3 regions of the Arthrobacter sp. NPDC057013 genome follow, and region 2 is predicted to be linked to each of the others. Evidence: riboswitches for the same ligand, from Rfam matches in the RefSeq annotation. Region 2 holds a riboswitch; each other region holds the start of a gene.
What was found. Region 2 has a riboswitch for S-adenosylmethionine ahead of ACFTSA_RS04425 (homoserine O-acetyltransferase). Riboswitches for the same ligand answer to the same signal wherever they lie in the genome.
Positions count from the first base shown of each region.

Region 1: another riboswitch for S-adenosylmethionine. It lies ahead of ACFTSA_RS10350 (aminotransferase class V-fold PLP-dependent enzyme); the one in region 2 lies ahead of ACFTSA_RS04425 (homoserine O-acetyltransferase).
Region 3: another riboswitch for S-adenosylmethionine. It lies ahead of ACFTSA_RS11545 (DUF1737 domain-containing protein); the one in region 2 lies ahead of ACFTSA_RS04425 (homoserine O-acetyltransferase).

Region 1 covers NZ_JBHUSE010000006.1:52,200-55,465, forward strand. The annotation lists gene ACFTSA_RS10345 (class I SAM-dependent methyltransferase) at 1-265, opposite strand, end outside; gene ACFTSA_RS10350 (aminotransferase class V-fold PLP-dependent enzyme) at 366-1,784, opposite strand; SAM riboswitch class IV at 1,819-1,932, opposite strand; gene hisN (histidinol-phosphatase) at 2,114-2,926, opposite strand; gene ACFTSA_RS10360 (ribosome small subunit-dependent GTPase A) at 2,993-3,266, opposite strand, start outside.
Region 2 covers NZ_JBHUSE010000002.1:81,287-84,552, forward strand. The annotation lists gene ACFTSA_RS04420 (MFS transporter) at 1-333, opposite strand, end outside; gene ACFTSA_RS04425 (homoserine O-acetyltransferase) at 548-1,723, opposite strand; SAM riboswitch class IV at 1,736-1,851, opposite strand; gene ACFTSA_RS04430 (bifunctional o-acetylhomoserine/o-acetylserine sulfhydrylase) at 1,957-3,266, opposite strand, start outside.
Region 3 covers NZ_JBHUSE010000007.1:54,357-57,622, reverse strand. The annotation lists gene ACFTSA_RS11555 (aromatic amino acid ammonia-lyase) at 1-125, opposite strand, end outside; gene ACFTSA_RS11550 (NtaA/DmoA family FMN-dependent monooxygenase) at 130-1,425, opposite strand; SAM riboswitch class IV at 1,632-1,746, shown strand; gene ACFTSA_RS11545 (DUF1737 domain-containing protein) at 1,760-2,068, shown strand; gene ACFTSA_RS11540 (rhodanese-like domain-containing protein) at 2,065-2,484, shown strand; gene ACFTSA_RS11535 (O-succinylhomoserine sulfhydrylase) at 2,486-3,266, shown strand, end outside.

The DNA of each region.
Region 1 (3,266 bases), on a different contig from region 2:
GAAAGACACGGCTGAGCTGTTCCAGCATGTCCACGGAAGGGTCCACCGCGCTGACGCTGAGCCCGCGTTCCACCAGAAGGGCCGTGAATTTACCGGTTCCGGCGCCGATGTCGGCGGCCGTGCTGGCCCCGGCCGGGATGAGCCAGTCCGCGGAATCGTCAGGGTAGCCGGGACGGACGCGGTGATAGTGTTCGCCGCCGTCCTGGAAGCTCTGCCCAAGCTCCCGCCGGCGCACGTGATGAAGTTTGGGACCGCCCCGTGCCACGCACAGTCTCCTTAGCCCGACGTCGAAAATTACCTTTCGAATTTACCGTACGGAGGCCGCTGGCAGGGGAGCCCGGGTGGCGCTTAGTCTTGGATGCCCGTCAGTCTTGGATGCAGGGCGCGGCGCCGGCAGTGCCTGGCGTGTTGGGTGCCCACTCGGGGTAGGTGCGGGTGTCGTTCGCCGGAACCCAGCGTCCGGCATCCACCACGTAGTCCCAGCCGAGGCCGGAGCGGCGGAGCTCCTCGATGCCGGCGAGCAGCCGCTGGGCGTCCTCGAGCCGTGATCCCACACCGAAGCTGGCGCGCAGGGAACCGGACGGCAGGCCGAGGCGCTTCAGCAGCGGGTGCGCGCAGAAGCGGCCGTCGCGCAGGCCCACGCCGTGTTCGGCCGACAGGTAAGCGGCCACGAGCCCGGCGTCGTAGCCCTCCACGGAGAAGTTGACCACGCCAATGGCATCGTCCGGGTCACTGTCCTCGAAGATCTGGTGGACGGTGACGCCGCCGATCCTGCGCAGCCCCTCGACGAGGAAGGACCGGATGGCAGCCTCATGGGCGTGCCAGCTCTGCGGATCCAGGGCAGCGATGACCTGGGTTGCCCGGGCCAGGGTGGCTGCGCCGAGCACGTTGGGTGAGCCGCCCTCGTGGCGGGCGGGGCCGGTGGCCCAGCTGACGCCGTCGAGCCTTGCCTCGCTGACCGCGCCGCCGCCCGCGAGATGGGGCGTGCCGGCGTCGAGCCAGTCGGGACGGCCGATGAGCACGCCGGCGCCGAAGGGGGCGTAGAGCTTGTGGCCGGAGAAGGCGAGGTAGTCGACGTCGTCCGCGGCGATGTTGACGCGGCGGTGCGGCGCGAGCTGAGCGGCGTCCACCACGATCCGTGCGCCGTATTCGTGGGCCAGTGCAGCGAGGCGCCGGATCGGAAGGATTTCGCCGGTGACGTTGGACGCGCCGGTCACGGCCAGGAGGCTGACATCGCCGTGCTCCAGCTCCGCACGCAGGCTGCTGATGGTGGCTTCCAGCGTTTCCGAGGCCACCACGCTGCGGTGCGGCACGCCCTGCCACGGCAGCAGGTTGGCGTGGTGCTCGATGTCCAGATACAGCACTTCACCGGTGTGGTGGTGGTCCTCCACCGGCAGGCAGCCGGCCAGGAGGTTGAGGGAGTCGGTGGTGTTCCGGGTGAAGATGACGGCGTCATCGGCGCGGCCGCCCACGAACTCCCGCACGATGTCGCGCGCGTTCTCGTACACGGAGGTGCTGATCTGCGAGGCGTAGCCGGCGCCCCGGTGCACGCTCGCGTAGTAGGGCAGGATCTCGTTGAGGTAGGCAGAGACCACGGACAGGGCGGGCGCGGAGGCGCCGTAGTCGAGGTTGGCGTAGCGGACGTGGCCGCCCTGGATCAGCGGAGCCTGGATTTCCGCGCCGGTGACGGCGGCCAGGGGACGGCCGGCGGCGGCGAATCGGCCGTCCAGCAGGGCCGCGTCCGCGGCAGAAGACTCGGTGGATGAAATGATCGCAGTCGTCATGGGACCTCACTGGGAAAGGACCCCACGTGACGGGGATCCGCGCTTGCCGGGTCCGTTCCGGATCGGCCTGGTCGTCACCCGGGGCACCCCACCGCGAATGGAGGGTTGCCGGCCAGCTAACCGGGGTTTAGCGCTGGCACTCGTGACCTGTTACGAGACTAAGACATCTGGCCGGCCGATGAAAAAGCCGCTCCGGAATGTTAAGTGGATTATTACGCAACCCGGATATCGGGCCTTCGGCCGAATAAACGACGGCGGCCGCCACCAAAAGGGGGCGACCGCCGTCGTAATATTCAGCACAATGGCGCCGGGCCGGCTCCGGGGTAGGGCTAGAGCAAATCGTCCAGCTGCGGGTTCAGCCGCTTCAGGACTTCCGAGTGCAGGATCGAGTTGGTGGCGAGGGCGTTGCCGCCGAACGGGCCATCCGTGCCTTCGAGGGAGGTGAAACGGCCCCCTGCCTCGGTCACGATCGGCACCAGCGCCGCCATGTCGTAGAGGTTCAGTTCCGGTTCGCAGGCGATGTCCACCGCGCCTTCGGCCACCATGCAGTAGGACCAGAAGTCGCCGAAGGCGCGGGTGCGCCACACATCCTCGGTGAGCTGCAGGAACTCGCCGAGGTTGCCGCGGTCCTTCCAGCCGCCGAGGCTGGAATAGGACAGCGAGGCGTCGGCGAGGCTGGACACATTGGATACCTTGAGCCGGGTGGCGGCGGCCAGGGAACGGCCCGAGTAGGCGCCGGCGCCCTTGGCGGCCCACCAGCGCTTGCCGAGCGCCGGGGCGCTGACCACGCCCACGACGGGTTCGCCCTCGTCGACGAGGGCGATCAATGTGGCCCACACCGGCACCCCGCGGACGAAGTTCTTGGTGCCGTCGATGGGGTCGATGATCCAGCGGCGGGAACCGTGGCCGGAACTTCCGAACTCCTCACCGAGCACGGCGTCACGGGGGCGGGAACGGGACAGCTGGCCGCGGATGGACTCCTCGGCGGCCTTGTCCGCATCGGTGACCGGCGTCAGATCAGGCTTCGTCTCGATCTTGAGGTCCAGCGCCTTGAACCGGCTCATGGTCTGGTCGTCCACGGAATCGGCCAGCACATGGGCCAGACGCAGGTCATCGTTGTACGTTGAAGCGGGTTGGGTCATGGTTCCAAACTACCCTCAAAGGCCCGGCGGGGCGGGGAGGCAGCCGCCGGGCTGCGCCACGGAAGGCTAGCCGACGCTGCCGAGTTCCTTGGTCTCCTGGCCCTCCGTGCGCGGGTCGGTGCCCAGCAGGCGGCGCAGGGACGCGAGCCTGGCCGCTCCCGTGGGGCCGGCGTTGCCAGCCGCGACCCAGGCATCCACGCCGCAGTTGACGGCGGCGGCGTCGTGCTTGCAGCCGCGTTCGCAGGCCTCGGTGCCCGGCTCAAGGTCGGGGAAGGAATGCAGGATCCGGTCCGGGTCCACGTGGGCCAGCCCGAAGGAACGGATGCCCGGCGTGTCGATG
Region 2 (3,266 bases):
GAAGGTGGAGACGCCCACCAGGATGATGCTCAGCTGCAGCAGCTGCTTCCGGCCGAATTTGTCGCCGAAGTGGCCAAAGACGATGCCGCCGATCGGGCGGGCAACGAAGCCGACGGCGTACGTGAGGAAGGCGGCGATGATGCCGTCCAGCTCGGTGCCGGCGTTGGGGAAGAAGGCCTTGCCGAAGACCAGGGTGGCAGCCGAGGCGTAGAGGAAGAACTCATACCACTCCACCACGGTGCCGGCCATGGACGCCGTGACAACTTTTTTGAGGCCTGAGGCCTTGACGTCGGTTTCTTCTGCACGCCTTGCGGCGGAGCTTTCCGTACTCATTGCGAACTCCTTCGGTGTCTTCCTCGACACCACGGGGACCAGTCGATGGCGACGGGGTGTGATGCGCACCACGAACGCCGGATTCAACGAGTATGGTCTGCCAATGACGCAAGCTCAACGCCAAATAGTGCAGGGCGCATCTGCATAAATGCACATCTGCTGCACTGGTATTGCCGCGGTACGGCAGGCTCCGGCCGTACTGACCGGGGCCCGATCAGTTCAGGAAGTGTTCCCTGAGCTGGGCGTTCAGCTGGCCGATCTCCGTGAGGAACCCGTCGTGGCCGATCGGCGAATCGATCATGTGCACGTCCACATTCCCGGGCAGGGCCTCGGCGAGTTCCAGCGACTGCGCGGGAAAGTACAGCCGGTCCGTCTCCACGGCGGCCACGAAGACGTCGGCGGTGACCCGGGCCAGGGCTTCCTTAAGGGTCCCCCGTCCGCGGGTGACGTCATGGCTCATGAGCGCTTCCGTCAGGGCGATGTAGCTGTTGGCGTCGAAGCGCCGGACCAGCTTGTTGCCCTGGTGGTCGAGGTAGCTCTCCACCTGGTAACGGCCGCGGCCCGCCAGGGCATCGGCCTGCAGCGGCTCTTCGGGGGCCTGCGCGTTCCTGCCGAACCGGAAATCGAGCTCGTAGGCGGACCGGTAGGTGATGTGGGCGATCCGCCGGGCGAGCGCCAGGCCCTCCGTGGGTTCAGGTCCGCCGTAGTAGTCACCACCGTTGAAGTGGCGGTCCTGCCGGATAGCCAGTGTCTGTGCCTGCGCGAAGGCGATCTGTTCGGCCGTGCTCCTCGCGCCGACGGAGATGACACCGCAGCGGCGGACCCGCTCCGGAAAAGTCACCGCCCATTCGAGGGCACGGGCCCCGCCCATGGATCCGCCCACCACGGCGTGCCAGGTGCCGATGCCGAGCCGGTCGGCGAGCCGCGCCTCGGCCACGGTGGAGTCCCGAAGCGTCACCAGCGGAAACCGCGAGCCCCAAGGCTTGCCGTCCGGAGCGTTCGACGACGGTCCGGTGGATCCGTAACAGCCGCCCAGGATGTTGATCGAAATGACAAAGAACCTGTCAGTGTCCGCCGGCGCACCCGGCCCGGCGAGCTGTTCCCACCAGCCCTCCTCGTCACCGGCGCCCCGCGTCACGTGCGTGCTGCCGGTGAGGGCGTGCTGCACGAGGATGGCGTTCGAGCCGTCCTCATTGAGCGTTCCCCAGGTTTCGTAGGCCAGGGTCACGTCCGGCAGGAATCCCCCGGCCTCGAGCTCCAGGCTGCCGATGCTGAGGTACTGGACTGTACCGTCGGGAGTGGTGCGGCCGCCGCAAACGGTGCCGTTCAAAGCCGTGCCGTGCCGAGCCTCGGCGGCGGGAAAATCGGTGCTGCTGACAGAAATCGTCATGGGTAAACCTCTTCTACGCGCTTGCCCGCCGGCAGCTGTCCGGCAGGCCAGGTCTTCACCCGGGGCACCCCACCGCGGAAGGAGGGTTGCCGGCCAGCAAGCCGGGGCTGTCGCTGGCACTCATGACCTGTTGCCCAGTTTACGAAACAGGCGGACATCTGCGCGAAGAATATGACGGCTGTGTGACTCCCGGCCCGTTCCCGGGCCGGGAGTTCCACCGGCGGCGGTCGGACTCAGGCGCCTTTCGCCGCCCGGAAACCGGCGTCGAGGTCGGCCAGGATGTCGTCGATGTGTTCCAGGCCCACGGACAGCCGGACCAGGCCGGGGGCCACCCCGGCCACGCTCTGCTGTTCCGGAGTCAGCTGGCTGTGCGTGGTCGACGCCGGGTGGATGACGAGGGAGCGGACGTCGCCGATGTTCGCCACGTGGGAGTGCAGTTCCAGGGCATCCACGAAGCGCTTGCCTGCCTCGGCCCCGCCTGCCACGGTGAACGACACCACCGCGCCGGTGCCCTTCGGCCCGTACTTCAGACCCCGCTCATACCAGGGGCTGGACGGCAGTCCGGCGTAGGCCACGGACTCCACATCGTCCCTGGCTTCCAGCCAGCTGGCGACGGCCACCGCATTGGCCACATGGCGTTCCACCCGCAGGCTCAGCGTTTCCAGGCCCTGCGCGATGAGGAAGGCATTGAACGGGGATACGGCGGAGCCCAGGTCGCGCAGCAGCTGGACCCGAGCCTTGAGAATGTAGGACAGGTTGGCCCCCAGTGCACCGTCTGCGCCGAGGTCGCGGGCGTAGACCAGGCCGTTGTAGGTGGGGTCCGGCGTGTTGAACCCGGGGAACCGCCCCGGATCCTTGCCGAAATCGAAGTTGCCTGAATCCACAATGACACCGGCGATGGCGGCCCCGTGCCCGCCCAGGTATTTGGTGGCCGAGTGCACCACGATGTCCGCGCCCCACTCAAGCGGCCTGATGAGGTAGGGCGTGGACAGGGTGTTGTCCACGATGAGCGGCACCCCGGCCTCGTGCGCGGTCCGGGAAACACCTTCGATGTCCAGGACGTCCTGGCGGGGGTTGGAGACCACCTCGGCAAAGAAGAGCTTGGTGTTCGGCTGCACGGCGTCGCGCCAGTGCTCCAGGTTGTCCGGGTCGGCCACGAAGGTCACGGACACGCCGAACTTCTTGAGGGTGTGTGCCAGCAGGTTGTAGGTGCCGCCGTAGAGGCTGGGACTGGCCACCACGTGGTCGCCGGCCTCGGCAATGTTGAGGATGGCGTACGTTTCCGCAGCCTGGCCGGAGCTCAGGAGCAGCGCGGCGAGCCCGCCCTCCAGGCTGGCGATCCGCTGCTCGACGGCGTCCTGGGTCGGGTTGCCGATCCGGGTGTAGATGGGCGCGATTTCGGCGAGCGCGAAGCGGTCCGCCGCGCTTTCGGCGCTGGGGAAGACGAACGACGTCGTCTGGTAGATCGGCAGCGACCGGGCACCGGTGGCGTTGTCCGGCACCTGGCCGGCGTGGATCTGGCGTGTTTCGAATGACCATGCGT
Region 3 (3,266 bases), on a different contig from region 2:
AGCTCAAGGGCCTCAGCACTGAGCACCACCTCCACCGCGGGATCGGTTGCCGCCGCGGCCACGTCGTCGGCGCGGATCTGCGCCGTGCCGATCAGGAACGTGCCGCGTGCATCAGCGCCTGCCATGGCGTTAGAAGTCCAGCAGGTTCCGGCGGAAGCCGCCGTCGCCGTAGCTTGTCCGCAGCAGTCCCCGACGGCGGAGCACCGGTGCCAGCCTGTCCAGCACTCCGTGAATGGTGGCCGGGTCCACGAAGCCGGAGAAGAGGAACCCGTCGCCGCCCACTGCGGCCCCGGTTTCCTCGAGGTAGTCCGCGATTTCCTCGGCGGTGCCGATGATGCTGTCACCGGCGCCGCCGCTGCGGGCCTGCAGGATCTGCCGCAGGGTGGACCCCGGCGGGGCGGCCTTGGAGAAGTGCTCCAGCGTGCCCTGGTTGCTGTTGGTGCTGAGTTCGGGAAGGGGCGCGTCGAGGTCGAACCGCTTGAAGTCGATGACGGACAGGTAGGAGATGGAGTTGAGCTGGCTGTCGATGTCCCGCTGCGTGAGCTCCCGGCGGGCAGCCCGCAGTTCCTCCGCTTCGGCGGTGGAACCGGTCACGGTGGGTTTGAGGACGAACAGCACCTTGACGTCGTCGGGGTTCCGGCCTGCCCCGGCGGCTTCGGCGCGGATGGAATCCCGGTAGGCCTTCATGCCGTCCACACCGCGGGCCAGGGCAATGGCGACATCCGCATTTGCACCCGCGAAGGCCTTGCCCCGCGGGGATGCCCCCGCCTGCACCAGCACCGGTTCCTCCGGCAGGGGTGCCGTGTTCAGCGGTCCCCGGACCTTGAAGAACTCGCCGTCATGGTGGATCGGCCGGACCTTGGTGTGGTCCGCGAAGATTCCTGCCCCAACGTCCTCCCGGATGGCGTCCGGTTCCCAGCTGCGCCAGAGCTTGCGCACGACGTCCACGAACTCCTCGGCCTTCTCGTAGCGGAGGTCGTGCTCGATCTGCTGGTCCAGCCCGTAGTTTTGCGCGGCCAGGTCGCTGCCGGAGGTCACCACGTTCCAGCCGAGCTGCCCGTTGGAGAAGTGCTGCAGCGTGGCCAGCAGCCGGGCGGCGGTGAACGGCGGATAGAAGGACGCGCTGATCGTGGGCACAATGCCCAGGTGTTCCGTGGCGGAGAGCAGATACGGCACCAGTGCCAGCGGATCGTGCTTCGGCGCAAAGGACGCCTGCGCCAGCGAGACCTCAGCGGTCCCGCCGTAGGTGTCGGGGACGGTGAGCGAGTCCTCGATGATGAACAGGTCCAGCCCCGCCCGCTCGAACTCCCGGACGGCGTGCTGGTAGGGGTCGGGCTTCTTCCAGTCATAGCCGATTCCATAGCCGGGCGTGCCCCAGCCCTGAACCCCGAAGCCATGGCCCACAAACCATCCAAAGTGCAGCATGGGAGTCACTGTATTCGGGGGCGAGTCATTCACTGTGGCCTGGTTTCATCCGGCGTTACGGCGGTTCATCTCCCGTCATTATCCTCCCGGCCACCGGCTTTGTAACCGCAACGCGGGGTCACCACCATGACCAGTTGTTGGGTGCGTTACGGAACATGACGACGGCCGCGGTGCGCGCCGCCGTCGTCAGTGTTACGTTTTTGGGGAGTAATGAGTACCGGCATTAAGCCCTGACTGGCCGGTCGGCAACCCTCCTTCCGCGGCGGGGTGCCTCAGGTGAATACTCGGCATATCGACCACTTCGAGCTGCAAGCGTGAGAAAAGGAGATCCGTCGTGTCAGACGCGCCCGCCGTTGCAACGCTGCCATCCCAGCAGGATAAACCCGAGGAAAAGCTGTCCTACCGCCTGATCACGGGCCCGGATGACCGCGCATTCTGTGAGCGCATCTCGGCCGCCCTGGCCGAGGGATACGTGCTGCACGGCAGCCCTGCCGCCACCTTCAACGGCACCACCGTCATCGTGGCCCAGGCCCTTATCCTGCCTGCCGCCATCGCCACCGCAGATGCCGCCGTCGCCACCGCCGTGGACCGGCTGGACTCCGATGATGACCTCAGCGCAGAAGCCTACGAGGGCCACGCATGAGCTACGCCGGAGACCTCACTCCCCAGGACGCGTGGGCCAAGCTCGAGCAGGGCGCCGTCCTGGTGGACGTGCGGACCGAGGGCGAGTGGGCGCACATCGGCATTCCGGACACCACGTCCGCGAACGGCCAGCGGAATGATCCTCTTTTCATCCAGTGGACCTATCCCGGCGGCATTCCCAACCCCGACTTCGTCGAGCAGCTGAGGCAGCAGGCGCCTGAGGACACCCGGGTGGAGCTGCTGTTCCTGTGCCGCTCCGGCCAGCGCTCCATCGCCGCCGCCACCGCTGCCGCGCAGGCCGGCTTCACAGCCTACAACGTCCTCGAAGGCTTCGAGGGCGAGCCCGACCGCTACGGTGAGCGCACCGTGAACGGATGGAAGAACCGCGGACTGCCGACGAACCTGGAAAAGAACTAAGTTGACCTTTAATCACGACGCCGCCGGCTGGAGCCCCGATACCCAGGCCGTCCGCGGCGGGCTGGACCGCACCAATTTCCAAGAGACCACCGAACCTGTCTTCCTGAACTCCGGGTTCGTTTATGAGTCGGCCGCGGCTGCGGAGCGCGCCTTCACCGGCGAGGACGAACGCTTCGTCTACTCACGTTACGGGAACCCTTCAGTGGCCACGTTCCAGGAGCGGCTCCGCCTGCTCGAAGGCACCGAGGCGTGCTTTGCGACGGCGTCCGGCATGTCTGCGGTGTTCACCGCCCTGGGTGCCCTGCTGGGCGCCGGGGACCGTGTGGTCGCCAGCCGTTCTTTGTTCGGCTCCTGCTTCGTAATCCTCAACGAAATCCTGCCGCGCTGGGGCGTGGAGACCGTATTCGTGGACGGTCCGGACCTCGAGCAGTGGCGTGCTGCCCTCTCGGTGCCCACCACGGCGGTCTTCTTCGAATCCCCGTCCAATCCCATGCAGGAAATTGTGGACATCGCAGCGGTCAGCGAACTCGCCCACGCCGCCGGCGCCAAGGTGGTGGCGGACAACGTCTTTGCCACCCCGCTGCTGCAGCGCTGCGGGGACCTCGGCGCGGACGTGATCGTCTACTCCGGCACCAAGCACATCGATGGCCAGGGCCGCGTGATGGGCGGCGCCATCCTGGGCACCAAGGAATTCATCGACGGCCCGGTCAGGCAGCTCATGCGCCACACCGGCCCCGCGCTCTCCGCCTTCAACGCCTGGGTCCTCACCAAGGGCCTGGAGA